DNA from 2 places in the Bizionia gelidisalsuginis genome. Region 2 is predicted to be linked to the other one. Evidence: riboswitches for the same ligand, from Rfam matches in the RefSeq annotation. Region 2 holds a riboswitch; the other holds the start of a gene.

Region 1 (7,894 bases), on a different contig from region 2:
TTATTTTGTTGAAGAAGATCTCGGTGAAATGAAAACAGATGACGACTTTTTACATACAGAAAACTTCGTGTTGATAGATACAAACAAGCATATTAGAGGTATTTATAATGGGGTAAATGCTACGGCAATACAACAACTTATAGACGATGTTAAAACATTGAAGCTAGAAAATTAAGTTTTAAGTTTATTGCATTATTCCCTTTTTAAGCCTATAAACAATGCTGTCGACACAAAAAGTAAAAGTAGGTACCAGGTATTAGAGAGTAAACCGAGGTAGCCTATTTTTCCGTTAGCGAAACTCAAAATCATTAATACTTGAGCGCCGTATGGCAAAATACCCTGACTAATACATGCAAAAACATCTAGAATGGATGCTGTTTTTTTGTTATCTAAGTCGTATTCGTCATTAATTGATTTTGCTATAGATCCAGAAATAATAATAGCAACCGTATTATTTGCGATGGCGACATTAATACTCGAGACTAACGCGGCAATCCCGAACTGCGCTGTTTTCTTATTTTTTATTAGGGTTTTTATTTTCTGCAAAATAAACGCAATGCCACCATTTTTAGCAACCAAAGCTGCTAAACCACCGGTTAATAGCGAGAGTAGGAATATTTCGGTCATATTGGTAAAGCCTGAGTAGGCGATACGCGTAAATTCGATAATTGAAAAATCGTTATAATACAGTCCTAAAACCCCCGCGGAGAGTACACCTAAAACTAAAGTTACGAATACATTGATACCGATAAGAGATAAAATTATAACAATTAAATACGGGGCTATCTTAAGTATGGAATAGGTGTAATCTAAAGTTTCCGGTGTATTAGTCCCTAGACTTAAGCCTTGATAAATAAGAATCCCGATTGTAAAAATAGCAGCTGGTAAAGCTATTTTAATATTTTCTTTAAACTTGTCACTCATTCTAACCCCCAAAGACTGTGTGGCAGCTATTGTGGTATCGGAGATTACCGATAAATTATCGCCAAACATAGCCCCCCCCAATAGAGCACCACATAAAATACCCAAAGACAGATCCCCTTTATCTGTAAACCCAATAACAATAGGGGCTAAAGCTACAATAGCACCAACGGAAGTTCCTGTAGAAACCGACAAAAAAGCGGCAATAATAAAGACGCCAAAATAAATATATTGAATGTTTATAACATCTAACCCTAAGTTAACAATGGTATCTACACTTCCGGTGGCTTTGGTTACTGCAGCAAAAGCGCCTGCTAGTAAATAGATTAAACACATCGTTAGTATTTTATCGTCTCCACAACCTTTTAAAAGCGTACCGATTTTTGAATTTACAGACTGTTTAAATATAAGGAATGCTGCAAGAATTCCTGCAATTACGGCTATAGGAGCGGGTAGTGCATAGAAATCATTTTGAATGAGCCCGACACTTAAAAAAGTGATGATAAATACAAAAAAAGGTAGTAACGCCTTAAAGCTTGGGGTAATAGATTTAATCTGAGTCATTAGTCTGTTGTTGCAGAATCGCAATAATAAAATAACAGCAAATAAAGGGGAATTGAGTTAACGTTTTTTCCAAAGTATTTGGCTTATCATTTGTAGCACCTTGCTCGTTACTGCAGGTTGCTATCTCTTTTTGAGATTCTTGATAATTAAGTGCACAAAACTAAATCATTTTTGATTACTAAAACTTAAAGCTTTGTTATTTTTTAGAAAGATTTTAAACGTGTAACTGAAATTTGAGAGCTTAAAACAGTTATAAACACAGGCAATCATCAAATAAAATAAAAATATAAAAGTGCACTGTTTCGGGTGAATTTATAATAATGAATTGATTTTCAGTCGGTAATAGCATTAGGGTGAAGAAAACTTGAAGAGGGGTTAAAGTTGAAAAAAAATAATTTACGACCATTGAAACTAGAGCTATTCCGCAGAAAACAATAGAAAAAGAAACAGTATTGTCTCATAAAAGACGCAAGACTAAATTTTAACTATTTAAAAAACGAATCTGTTTTTAATCGTGTCACTAATATAAAAGTAAAAAAAAAGAGGTCGACATAACTATGTCGACCTCTTAAAAAACTCTTTAATTGTTAAAAACTATTCTATATTTTTTCTTCGGAAATTGTATAAGGTTTCATCAATCGTGAACCAACAGAAATAGAAGATTCCGGCAGAGAAAATGATATCACCAATCATACGCATCCATTTAAGGGTTTGAACCACTGGAGAATAGAGTAATTCGGCTTCTCTAGCATACGAGTATCCTTTGGTGATAGACGTATACGCCTGAATGATTCCTATGGGTAATAAACTAAACAAAACCATTGCTGTCAACCCGATATTTAGTAACCAAAAGGCACGCTTAAGTTTAGTGTTTTGCCACACGCGATCTGAATAAAAACGAAGACAGATAATAATGAAACCCATTCCTAACATTCCGTACACCCCGAATAAAGCGGTGTGAGCGTGCACTGCAGTAGTATTTAAACCTTGAATATAGTACAATGCAATTGGCGGATTAATTAAAAAACCGAATACACCAGCCCCGATGAAATTCCAGAATGCTACAGCGATAAAGAAAAATATAGGCCATTTGTATTTCTGAATCCAATCTTTACTTTTTAATAAATTCCAGTTTTCTCTAATTTCGAAGCCCATTAAAGTTAATGGTACCACTTCTAAAGCACTAAATGTGGCTCCTAAAGCGATGGCTTGTACGGGAGTTCCTGAATAGTATAAATGGTGTAGTGTTCCTATAATTCCACCTGCTAAAAATATCGCTGCCGATGCTACCGATACGCGACCAGCAGTTTTAGGGGAAATAACTTTCATTCTAGAAAAAATAAAAGCGATAACTACCGTCGCAAAAACTTCGAAGAAACCTTCTACCCATAAGTGAACTAGCCACCATCTCCAGTAATTAATAACGGGTAAACTACTGTTTTCGCCATACATTAAGCCGGAGAAAAAGAACATACCAATCGCCATAACAGAGATTAATAAAATGATAATTAAGTGCTTGGACTCGTCATTTTTTCTAATAGCAAATATTAGGTGTCTGCTGACCATAATAACCCATAAAACGAGGCCTATTGCTAGAAATATTTGCCAAAAACGTCCTAAATCCATATACTCATACCCTTGGTGACCAAAGAAAAAGTTGGTCGTTAAATCTAAGAATTGGTGTACACCAAGCCATTCGCCAAGCATAGAGCCTAAAACGATAATTATTAAGGCAATAAACAGGAAGTTAATACCAAATACTTGGTATTTCATTTCTTTACCAGAAATCATAGGAGCTAAAAATAATCCTGTCGCTAACCATGTTGCGGCAATCCAAAAAATAGCTAATTGTGTGTGCCATGTTCGTGTGATTGAATAGGGCAAAATACTAGATAAGTCGAAACCAAAAAACGCCTGACCTTCAACGGTGTAATGCACGGTTATAATACCTAAGACAACTTGTAAAGCGATAAGTAAAGAAATAACAATAAAGTACTTTAATACTGCTTTTTGAGACGATACCAATTGCAATTTCGCTAAGGGATCGCTATTTGGTTTTTCTAAAACTTCACCTTTTTCATGGTTTCTTAAATAATAGTAGGTCAACATCCCAATAAATAGTAACAGTAAAACGATAGATAATCCAGACCAGATTAACGAATCGTCTGTAATTAGGTTATCAATTAACGGTTCGTGTGGCCAGTTAGACGTATACGTATAATCCTTTTCTGGTCGGTTTGTACTTGCCGCCCAAGAGGTCCAAAATAAGAATGCATTTAGTTGTTCAAGCTTCACTTTGTCGGTTAATGCGCCTTTTGGAATGGCGTATTGTTCGTGACCATCAGAAAAAATAGAACTATAATGTTTTATGTTTGCTGAAATCGCATCCCAACGAATTTGCGAAATGGTAATGGTTTTAGTGTCGGCATTAAACGTATTAGTTTTAATGTCTTTAATTAAGCGGGCTTTAATGGCTGCTTTTTTCTCGACATCTAAATCGTTGTAAGCAGTATTAAAATCGGTTTGCGCCCAATGCTCTAGCATATAAACGGCTTCTTTATGTATCCAATCGGCTGTCCAGTCTGGAGCAACGTAACTTCCGTGTCCCCAAATAGAGCCCACTTCCATACCACCGATCGATTCCCATACATTCTGTCCGATTTGTATATCGGCTTTGGTGTAAACGCGTTCGTTAGTTTCTTTAATTATTACTTGTTCTGGAATGGGAGGTTGTGTTTGGTACACCTCGGTACCAATCCATATTAATACTATAAATGACAGTACGACAACGCTTATAAAAGCGATCCATATTTTTCTCATGGTTTTTTATATTTAGTTTTTTTTTGGGGGGAGTAGTTAGTTTACAACACTTTTTACGCGATCTACGCTGTCATTTTTAGACAAGGATAGGCGTATAATACAATCTTCAGTGCAGTTTAAATCGTGAGGTACATTAGCTTCTAGGGCAATTAAATCTCCTTTTTTAAGTGATAGTTTTTCGCCTTTTACACCGAAGTCTATTGCACCTTGAAAAATGGCGACAACAATAGGTGCGGGCGCTTTGTGCTCTTTCATTGTTTGTCCTTTGCGCATGACGATTCTAATTTCTTTAGAGTGATCGGTGTCGAGAAGCACGCTAATGGCAGGTTTATCAGTGTTGTAGACCAATTGGTCTGTTATTGATGCTGTTTTCATAAATATTGGGATTGAATTATTAATTGTTATATAAAAAGGTCTTTTTATCCTTTATAAGCTTAAATAGGTTATGTTTTTAAGTGGAAGATATCTAATTCCATATCATTCACTAACATTAAAAGCGTCGTGTTTTGCAACATATTTTTAAGTTCTTCTCTTATGGCCACAAACTTAAAGTGTAGTGGGCAAGGTTTCTTATCGTTGCATTGCTTAAGTCCTAAACCGCAACCGGTGTAAATAGAATCGCCGTCTAAAACCTCTACTATAGCACTTAAATTTAATGTTTTCATTGCTTCAGTTTCGATAAAAAATCCACCGTGTGGCCCTTTAATAGAGTTCACTATATTGTTTTTAGTTAGCTGTTGTAATATTTTAGCTGTAAAAGCTTGTGGAGAATCTATAGCTTCAGAAATAGTAGTTAAACTCACTTTTGTTCCTAAATGCGATTGCTGGCCTATAAAAATAGTCGCTCGCAGTCCGTATTCACAAGATTTTGAAAACATAATTATTATTTAGACTGCAAAAGTAAATCAAAAAACATAAAAGACAATGATATCTTTTATTATTTTTAGTAAAAAGGGCGTAAAATTTTAATAATTAAACTCCTTCATAATTTAAAGTGTTTTTAAGTTGTCATTTAGCACTGTTTCCTATAGTTTTGATATCAGTAAGATGTACCTTCTGGTATTGTTATTAGTTTTAAGAAATACAACCTATGATTAACGAAACCCAAATAAAATGTCCAAATTGTGGCACCTCGATAGATGTTCAAGATATTTTATCGCACCAATTAGAAGAAGAAATAAAACAAAAATACCAATCTGAAATTGCTTTAGAAAAAAAGAAGTACGAAGCGCAAGAGGTAAAGCTGAAGGAAGAAAAACTACGTTTCGAGCAAAAGAAAAAACAAGAAAACGAAATATTTCAAGAGCGTTTAGAACTTCAGATGAAGGAAAGAAGCAAAATTCTTGAACACAAGATAAAGTCTAAATTAACTGAAGAACAATCTGAGCAGTTTAAAGCCCTTCAAACGGAATTAAACGAAAAATCTGAGCAGGTAAAAGAGTTGAATAGATCGAAAGCCGAAATTGAAAAATTAAAACGTGAAAAAGGCGAATTAAAAGAAGCAGCGGAAGCGGAAGCGCAGAAAAACCTCAATGCCACTTTAATTTCTGAAAAGGAAAAAATAAGAAAAGCCGAAGAAGACAAAAACGAATTGCGTTTTAAAGAAATGCAAAAGCAGTTGGAAGATCAAAAAAAACTGACTGAAGAAATGAAGCGCAAGCAGGAGCAAGGCTCGATGCAGTTGCAAGGGGAGGTTCAGGAATTAGCAATTGAAGAGTGGTTAGCGGCAAAATTTCCTTTAGATACAATTGAGGAGATTAAAAAAGGAGCACGTGGCGGCGATTGTATACAGATTGTAAATACGCGCACCGAGCAAAACTGCGGTAAAATTTATTACGAAAGTAAGCGCACAAAGGATTTTCAGCCGACGTGGATTGAAAAATTTAAAAATGATATTCGAGAAAAAGGGGCAAATATAGGGGTATTAGTCACCGAAGTAATGCCGTCGGATATGGACCGAATGGGATTAAGAGATGGTATTTGGATTTGTAATTACGATGAGTTTAAAGGTCTTTGTAACGTGTTACGCGAATCGATTGTAAAAGTTAATTTGGCAATTAGCAGTCAGGAAAATAAAGGTGATAAAATGCATATGCTGTACGATTATTTAACCAGCAATCAGTTTAAAATGCAAATTGAAGCGATTGTTGAAGGATTTACATCGATGAAAACGGCTCTAGATAAAGAAAAACGCGCGATGGGGCGTCTTTGGAAAGAACGCGAAAAGCAAATTGAAAAAGTCACGGCTAATACCATCGATATGCACGCGTCTATAAAAGGTATTGCCGGAAGCGCCGTGGGTACTATTAAATCGTTGGAATTGTATGACGAGACTGACGAGACTTTAGAGTTAGACACTTAGTAGTAAGGTCGTTTAAGACAAAAAGAATGTTTTGTTAGAATACACTTTAACTAAGATTTATAGCTAATTGAGGAGCTAATTGAGGAGCTAATTGAACTTGATGTAGTATTTTTATTTTCGAGTTTAATAAAAAAGTAGAACAAAATGAAACTATTTAAATCTTCCATTCTGGTTATTGTGTTTTTAGCGGTGACCAATTTCTCTTGTGCGCAACAAAAGCAATACCAATTATCAACTCATATATTAGACGTTTCAGAAGGACTTCCGGTAGCCAATGTTTCTATTAAGTTAGAAAAAATGAACACCGAAACAAAAAAATGGGAGTTTATCGGGCAAAAAGAAACTTCAGAAAAAGGTAGAATAAATGATTTCTTGCCTTTAGAAAACGAAAATAATGGTGTGTACCGGTTTACTTTTTTAACGGCCGATTACTTTAAAAAAAATGGCAAAGAATCTTTTTATCCGTTTATAGAAGTCGTTTTCGACATTAAGGAAAATACTCATTATCACGTTCCAATTACGTTATCTGCTTATGGGTATTCAACGTACCGCGGAAATTAAATCTTTATAATATATGTTAGATTTATTGATTAAAAACGCAAGAATTGAAGGTTATGAGACGCCGGTTTCTATTGGTGTTACAAACGGAATAATTACTTGTATAGAGGCGATTATTAATAGTGACGCAGAAATAATTTATGATGCTAATGATCATTTTGTATGTTCTGGTTTTTACGAGAGTCATATTCATTTAGATAAAGCATGTATCTTAGAGCGTTGTACGATTGCGGAAGGGACATTAGCGGAGGCGGTTTCAGAAACTGGAAACGCAAAAAAAGAGTTTACTGAAGAAGATGTCTTTGAAAGAGCGCGTCGCGTGGTTGAAATGGCCATTAAGAAAGGAACGATGGGATTACGAACTTTTGTAGAAACGGACCCAAAAACAGAATTACGTGCTTTTGAAGCTATTAAAAGAGTAAGAAAACGATACGCTTTTGCTATCGATATGGAAATTTGTGCATTTGCACAGGAAGGATTAACCACAGAAAAGCAAACCCAGCGTTTGCTGAGAAAAGCTTTACAAAATGGAGCCGATTTGGTTGGAGGCTGCCCTTATAAAGATGAAAACCCCTATGAACATATTGAAATAATTTTTGATTTAGCGGAAGAATTTGACGTAAATGTCGATTTTCATTTGGATTTCGACTTGGATCCTAACAATTCTAG
Region 2 (7,894 bases):
TTTCCAACTGCTCCAGCATTCGCGATATATTCGGCAGACTGCTTACGTAAATCCTTGTAAGTACTTCCTTGAACAATCGGGAAAAAAGCTTGAGAATAGTCGTATTTTAAAGGTGTTTTATCTAGATGTGAAATACAGCGATCTAACCAACGGTGCGTCATGTGCATCGACCGTTTTGCATAATTATAATCGCAAGGATATGGCGTACACTCGTCGAAGGCCATAATAATATCGGCACCAATACTACGTTGAATTTCCATTACATTTTCTGGAGTAAAAAAATGGTAACTTCCGTCAATGTGCGATTTAAACTTTACCCCTTCCTCTTTAATTTTTCTATTTGCAGATAAAGAATACACTTGGTATCCTCCAGAATCGGTTAAAATATTTCGATCCCAATTCATAAATTTATGTAAACCACCCGCTTTTTCTAAAACGTCTATTTGTGGTCTCAAGTACAAGTGATAGGTATTACCTAAAATAATATCTGGATTAACCTCCTCCTTTAACTCTCTTTGGTGAACACCTTTAACAGTACCAACGGTACCTACGGGCATAAAAATCGGAGTTTCAATAATACCGTGATCGGTTGTAAGTACTCCCGCTCTAGCGTTACTTTGTGTATCTTTTCCTTTTAAATCGAATGTCATAGTGCATTGTAATCTTCAGTTCGCAAACCTACTATAATTTTTTAATTTTTAAATTCTATTTATGATTATTTTAGGCAGATTATGTCTGTTATCGTTAAATTAAAAGACTTCCCCTTAAAATAAAGGAAACTGTCGCGTACACGACATAACACGTTTTATCTGAGAACTTTTCAGCGTTAATACTTAAAATTGTTAGCAAATTATTGGCTTTGGTTGATAAGTGCCGTTAATCTGTTTTGTATAAACTATATAATAAACTATTTTTGCAGTATATAAATTAAGCTAAATAAAATGCCAAACACACAACAACTAGAAGACATTACAACCCAAGTGCGCAGAGATATTTTACGTATGGTTCACAAAGTAAACTCTGGACATCCTGGGGGTTCTTTAGGCTGCGCAGAATTTCTTGTAGCACTTTATAACGACATTATGGACAGAAAAGATGGTTTTGATATGGACGGAATTGGAGAAGATTTGTTTTTTCTTTCTAACGGCCACATTTCTCCAGTTTTTTATAGTGTTCTTGCACGAACAGGTTATTTTCCTGTAGACGAATTAAGTACGTTTCGTTTATTAAATTCACGTTTACAAGGTCACCCAACAACGCACGAAGGTTTGCCAGGAATAAGAATCGCTTCTGGTTCGTTAGGTCAAGGTATGAGTGTTGCCTTAGGTGCTGCTCAAGCTAAAAAACTTAACGGTTGTAAGCATTTAGTATATAGTTTACATGGTGATGGTGAGTTACAAGAAGGCCAAAATTGGGAAGCCATTATGTATGCTGCCGGTAATAATGTGGACAATCTTATTTCTACAATCGATTTAAACGGTCAGCAAATTGACGGTGCTACAGAGACTGTTTTATCTTTAGGAAGTGTGCGTGCTAAGTTTGAAGCTTTTGGATGGATTGTTATTGATATTGAAAAAGGAAATAATATAGAAGCGGTTTTAAAAGGAATGGCCGAGGCGAAATCTAAAACTGGCAACGGCAAACCTGTTTGTGTATTACTACATACCGTAATGGGTAACGGTGTCGATTTTATGATGCATACGCACGCTTGGCACGGAAAAGCGCCTAACGATGAGCAATTAGCTGAAGGCTTAAGCCAAAACGCTGAAACTTTAGGAGATTATTAAACCAATATCTAGTTCAATTTAAAACATCCCTTTTTTAGGGCATTATTTATGAAAACATACGAAAACACAGGAAATAAAGATACACGTTCAGGTTTTGGAGCAGGGTTAACAGAGCTTGGAAAAACAAATGAAAATGTCGTTGCATTGTGTGCCGATTTAATTGGCTCGCTAAAAATGGACGATTTTAAGAAAAATAATCCAGAACGTTTTTTTCAAGTCGGAATCGCTGAAGCCAACATGATTGGAATGGCTGCTGGTTTAACTATTGGAGGAAAAATACCGTTTACAGGAACCTTTGCTAACTTTTCTACCGGTCGTGTTTACGATCAAATAAGACAAAGTGTTGCCTATTCTGGAAAGAATGTAAAAATTTGTGCTTCTCACGCGGGGTTAACTTTAGGTGAAGATGGTGCAACACACCAAATATTAGAAGATATTGGGCTAATGAAAATGTTGCCAGGTATGACCGTGATTAACCCTTGCGATTACAACCAAACAAAAGCAGCAACACTAGCCATTGCAGATTATGAAGGCCCTGTTTATTTACGTTTCGGGAGACCGTCGGTAGCAAACTTTACGCCTGAAGATCAAAAATTTGAAATAGGAAAAGCTCTACATCTTGTTGATGGTGCCGATGTTACCATTGTAGCCACTGGACATTTAGTTTGGGAAGCTTTAGAAGCTTCAAAAGAATTAAATGAAAAAGGAATTTCGGCTGAAGTCATTAATATTCACACCATAAAACCGTTAGATGCCCAGGCAATTATTGATTCTGTAAGTAAGACAAAATGTATAGTCACTGCTGAAGAGCATAACCATTTAGGAGGTTTAGGAGAAAGTGTTGCCCGTGTGTTATCGCAACATAAACCAACCCCTCAAGAGTTTGTAGCAACCAACGATACTTTTGGCGAATCTGGAACTCCAGCGCAGCTTATGGAAAAATATGGATTGAATAGTGACGCCATTGTTAAAGCTTGCGAAAAAGTAATATCAAGAAAATAAATTAGATTAATTGTCGTTTTAACTAATCACACAAAACGATGATTATGAAAAAAATAGTAACTACCGCTTTGTTTTTAGTGGCAATCACTTCAGTTTTTGCGCAAGAACAAAGCGGTTTTGGTTTAAAAGGAGGTGTTAATTATAATGCCAACGGCGATTATTATAATGCTGCAAAGCAATCGTCCGAAAGCCCAGAATCGACCATAGGCTACCATATAGGCGTTTTTGGTAAAATGGGGGGGAACTTTTATTTTCGCCCCGAATTAATGTATACTAAAACAGAAACTGATTATTCTTCAGGTAGTTTTAAATTACAAAAACTAGACGCTCCACTTTTAGTCGGTTTACATATAATTGGTCCATTGCAAGTGTTTGCAGGCCCCTCTCTACAGTATATTATAGACTCAGATTTTGAAAACGCAACAATCGGCGATTTTAAAAGTGATTTCACCGTGGGACTCAATCTAGGTGTTGCATTAAGCTTTAATAAAGTAGGGATTGATCTCCGCTACGAAAGAGGTTTTAATGACAAAGAAGTATCTTTAATTAGTGATAACTCCACGACTAATATAAACCGTTTAGATGTGCGAGCGCATCAGCTTATTTTATCGTTATCAATTTTACTATAGTGTTTAAAATTAATCACAAAAAAAAGCCAACTCGTTCGAGTTGGCTTTTTTTATTTTGTGATTTGCTTTTTATATTAGTTGTTCTCTATAGATTCGGTAGATGTTGCGTCTAAATAATTAGGCGTTCCATTTCCATTTGTATCATCATTAGTAGGATCTCCGTCTTCATTAATATCTTCATAACGTGTTAAAACACCGTCACCATCATCATCATTATCAATAAAATTTGGCAATCCGTCGCCATCAGTATCATCGCTAAAACCATAACCATCACCTTCTAAATCTTCTAAGTGTGAAGGCACGCCATCTAAATCAAAATCGGTATTACTTCTTGTAATAACTCTAAATCTAAAGAAAACAGGAGAGTAACTAGGTATTTCATTTACAGTAGAAGAAAAATACCCTAACCCTGAAGGCACAAAAACAGCACCAATTCCATGATTATGATAAACTGTTTCTCCACTAGCGTTATCGGTAAACCCTTCAGAAGCTTTAAACTTTACCAAGCCTTCTCTAAATCCGGTAATAACTCCAGCTTGAGCGCCCACAGCTGTTAAATTAAAAGACGTATTAACCGTTACAGCGCTATCAAAAATAGTCCCATCTGGCAAAGATCCTTTATAGAGTACAGATGCTTTATCAAGACGGTGAACATCGTCTCCTAAACCTTCTCTAACTTTTAATATATAGAGCTCATAATCTACCCCATCTTGATATACCGTATCTATTTCTAATTTTGGATACGTAGCACTATTTAAAAAAGACATAATAGACAAATCTGTAGACGTTTCCGTGAGCTCGGTAAATTCTATCTTATAAGAATCGTTTGGCGTTATAGTTGGTGGCGATGTAGATAAATCACTATAAGCAAGATTTTCTTGGAATTCAGCATAATTAAAAGTGTAACTTTCTAAAAACGCTTCAATGTCGACTCTATTTTCATTATAAACTTCTTGTCTGTCTCTTTCAATAAATTGAGTGGTAAACTCATCATCCTTTTTACAAGACACCAGAATAATACCGATAGCAAATGTTACTAAGAAAAGTTTTGTTATTTTCATAATGCTTATTTTTGCTGCAAGATAAGTTTAAATATAATTTTGTACAATATCATTAACGTAGAATTTAAATTAATTATATGCGAATAGATAAGTATTTATGGTGTGTGAGATACTATAAAACCCGAAGCATTGCCACAACGGCATGTAAAAAAGGACATATTAAGGTAAACGGACAAGCTGCAAAACCTAGTCGTGATGTATTTGCGACCGATAAAATCGAATTAAGAAAAGATCAAATAAACTATTCTTTATCTATTCTAGATGTGCCACCAAATAGGGTTGGTGCTAAACTAGTAGATATTTACAGAGTGGACACCACCCCGAAATCAGCTTTTGAAGCGCAAGAGTTGTTGAAACACGCAAAAGATCACTATAGAAAAAAAGGGACTGGACGCCCCACAAAAAAAGACCGAAGAGATATCGATGATATTTATAAAGAAAATGAATCGTAAAAATTGGTTTTAATAACAATTCAACTCTATATTTGACTAAAATAACTTCGTATGACAACTTTAAAAAACAGTATTTTATCTCACGACGAGATTAATCATAAAATAAAGAGAATTGCTTATCAAATTTATGAAAGCAATATGGATGAAACTGAAGTTATTTTGGCAGGAATTGATCGCAATGGCTATATTTTAGCTAAAAAACTAAAAACGGTATTAAGTAAAATTTCGCCTATAGCGCCTATTCTTTGCAAAGTGAGCATTGACAAGAAAAACCCTAGAGCAGTAATTAAAACGTCTTTAAAACCTGAAAAGTATACTAACAAATCTGTGGTATTAATTGACGATGTTTTAAACTCTGGAACCACTTTAGTTTATGGTGTACGCCATTTTTTAGACGTTCCTTTAAAACAATTTAAAACGGCTGTTTTAGTTAACAGAAACCACAAAAAATTCCCTGTAAAAGCCGATTTTAAAGGCATTTCGTTATCGACTTCATTAAACGAACACATCGATGTTATTCTAGAGGGCAAACATTTTGAAGCCCGATTACAATAGTTTTAATTGAAGTTCTTCTAACATTAATTCAGAATTTTTATTAGCATCTACGGTAAAATTGGCTTGGTTATAAAAATAGGAACGTTCAAATAAATGCTTACCAATAAACTCTGTAAGTAAGTCTTCAGTTTTTATATGTGCAATTAATGGGCGTTGGTGCTTTTCTTGCTTTAAACGTTCTACTAATGTAGGTATCGACGCTCTTAGATACACCGATTTTATATTTTCTGCAGTGCCTATTACGTCCATATTATCGTAATAACAAGGCGTTCCTCCCCCTAAAGCAATAATAATGGTGTCCTCACGCGCTAACACTTCTTGCAAGTATTTGCGTTCCACTTTTCTGAAATAAAGCTCACCGTGCTCTTCAAAAATAGATTTTATCGACTTATTTTCTTTCAACGCTATATAATTATCTAAATCTATAAATTCGTATTTTAAAATTGTAGATAGTTTTTTGCCAATAAAAGACTTGCCTGAAGCCATATATCCTAAAATAATTATTTTCATTTTTTGAGCTTATGAATTGATTTTGAAAAACATAGAAAATTGCTTTGCAAAAAAACGAAAAAAAAAGCAATACAGACTTGTGTAATTGATAAAAGGTTATATATTTGCACCCGCAATAAGGCTACAAAAAACATTGACCTGGTAGCTCAGTTGGTAGAGCATCTCCCTTTTAAGGAGAGGGTCCTGGGTTCGAGCCCCAGCCCGGTCACTAAAAAAGTTAAGCATCGCTTAACTTTTTTTTTGCTTTATATTTTTTTTAATACTGCGCACGTGGCGAAATTGGTAGACGCGCTGGCTTGAGGGGCCAGTGACCGCTTTAGGTCGTGGAAGTTCGAATCTTCTCGTGCGCACTTTAAAAAATCATCTTTTAATTTATACCCTATTCAATATTTTTATACATTTCTCTATAGTTACTGTATATTTTGTAGTCTCATTTAATTTTTCTATATTTATAACTTCATTATGAATCTCTTTAATGAGATAGCAACCTGCGACAACACGCGAAGGTGCTTAAACAATGAGCCTTTACAAAGGAAAAAAGTGTTTAAATCCTCACTTTATTTTAGCTTATTTGTTATCGCAGTGTTTTATTAATCTTAAACATTATAACTATGAAAACTGAATTAATTAAACTAAAATTGAAAGCAAACTCCTCAACTGGAGAAACTGCTCTGCACATTAAGAACACATTTATTAAAGCTTGCGAATCGCTAGACACTTCCATTTTTGAACCTTTAATAGAGGAAGATCAGAATTTTCAAGATCTTGATAAATATAGGTTTCTAAAGTCTATGAAAGTTGTATTTGACTCTTGTAAAGAAAAAGGATTTAAACAAACCACGATGATTAAAGGTCACTGCGAAAGTTGCTATTGTGATCATAAAGTATATCAATTTTACACCAACCAACTTGTACCCGCTTTTGCCTACATTATACACGAGGAAAACAGCCAAATTGAAGACATCTTTGCGTGCAACTTAAGTAGTGGTATGAGAGTTGTTGAAATGGGTAATTTACTAAATTACGATTTTTGGAAATAAATTCCAATCCTATTCTAGCTACTTAAATCTAGTCTTTTAAAATGTCACGAAAAATAAAATTCAAAACATATCTGAGTTTAGAAATGGTATTCTACAATATAAAATTCGATGAAGTCCCAACAAACTACGTTCATAAAGAGTGGTGATTACACGATACAACTATCGAAGGGATACCTGCTTTTCATAAACTTCAAAAAGGAATAGATAATTACGATTTTATCCCAGATATTAAATATTAAGGACTCATTAACGTACAAAAATATGCCATTATACCTTATAAATGTAAAAGCTTTCACTCAATAAGAGCTGTTACTAGCAAACAAAAGCAAGAGATTGTAAAAATTACATTTTTCACACCTTCCAAAATTAAAAAATAATCACCAAAATGGAATTAAACTAAGTCGTTGTGGATCAAGGAATGTTTTTGGGGAGTGACATAAATTAGGCATATAATTTAGTAAGTCTAAACAAGAAAAACTTAACATCTCTTACGCCTCTAAACATCGACCTGAACTCTTTGATTTTTGCATTAAAAGATTCCGCGGAAGCATTGGTGCTCCTGTTGTTAAAATAATTCAAAATTGGTTTGTAATGGATTTGTATAGACCTTGCAATGGTATTGAAGGACTTAAAGTTTGAGTTTTCTACTTCGTTATACCACTGAGCCAATTTTAGTCTTGCTACATCTTTATTCGTATTGTTTTCATATATATAACTTAGTGCTTGAGCTAACTTATAGGCTTTTTCAATAGTTGGATGAAGCTTAAACAATATTTCTGCTCTTTCTATTTGTGCTGCAGTCCTTTTTGTCTTTGGTTTACGTAGTATATGTCGACTCCTAGCCTGCAACTGGCTATG

The links. A riboswitch is a leader RNA that binds a small molecule or an ion and turns the genes downstream of it on or off. The one in region 2 is predicted to bind S-adenosylmethionine.
Region 1: it holds a riboswitch for S-adenosylmethionine, as region 2 does, so the genes downstream of both, ES677_RS06105 (Na+/H+ antiporter NhaC family protein) here and ES677_RS13855 (hypothetical protein) in region 2, are expected to answer to the same signal.

What each region holds. Positions count from the first base shown of each region.
Region 1 is NZ_VSKN01000006.1:30,537-38,430, forward strand. Features, by position in the region: gene ES677_RS06100 (SCO family protein) at 1-175, shown strand, start outside; gene ES677_RS06105 (Na+/H+ antiporter NhaC family protein) at 193-1,485, opposite strand; SAM-I-IV-variant riboswitch at 1,539-1,636, opposite strand; gene ES677_RS06110 (nitric-oxide reductase large subunit) at 2,080-4,305, opposite strand; gene ES677_RS06115 (cupin domain-containing protein) at 4,342-4,680, opposite strand; gene ES677_RS06120 (RrF2 family transcriptional regulator) at 4,749-5,183, opposite strand; gene ES677_RS06125 (DUF2130 domain-containing protein) at 5,396-6,667, shown strand; gene uraH (hydroxyisourate hydrolase) at 6,812-7,228, shown strand; gene ES677_RS06135 (amidohydrolase family protein) at 7,242-7,894, shown strand, end outside.
Region 2 is NZ_VSKN01000028.1:18,971-26,864, forward strand. Features, by position in the region: gene tgt (tRNA guanosine(34) transglycosylase Tgt) at 1-650, opposite strand, end outside; gene ES677_RS13810 (transketolase) at 942-1,787, shown strand; gene ES677_RS13815 (transketolase family protein) at 1,836-2,789, shown strand; gene ES677_RS13820 (porin family protein) at 2,834-3,418, shown strand; gene ES677_RS13825 (FKBP-type peptidyl-prolyl cis-trans isomerase) at 3,493-4,479, opposite strand; gene ES677_RS13830 (RNA-binding S4 domain-containing protein) at 4,557-4,931, shown strand; gene ES677_RS13835 (phosphoribosyltransferase family protein) at 4,983-5,486, shown strand; gene ES677_RS13840 (shikimate kinase) at 5,478-5,996, opposite strand; tRNA gene ES677_RS13845 (tRNA-Lys) at 6,132-6,204, shown strand; tRNA gene ES677_RS13850 (tRNA-Leu) at 6,261-6,346, shown strand; SAM-I-IV-variant riboswitch at 6,449-6,546, shown strand; gene ES677_RS13855 (hypothetical protein) at 6,608-7,036, shown strand; partial or broken gene ES677_RS13860 (transposase) at 7,478-7,894, opposite strand, start outside.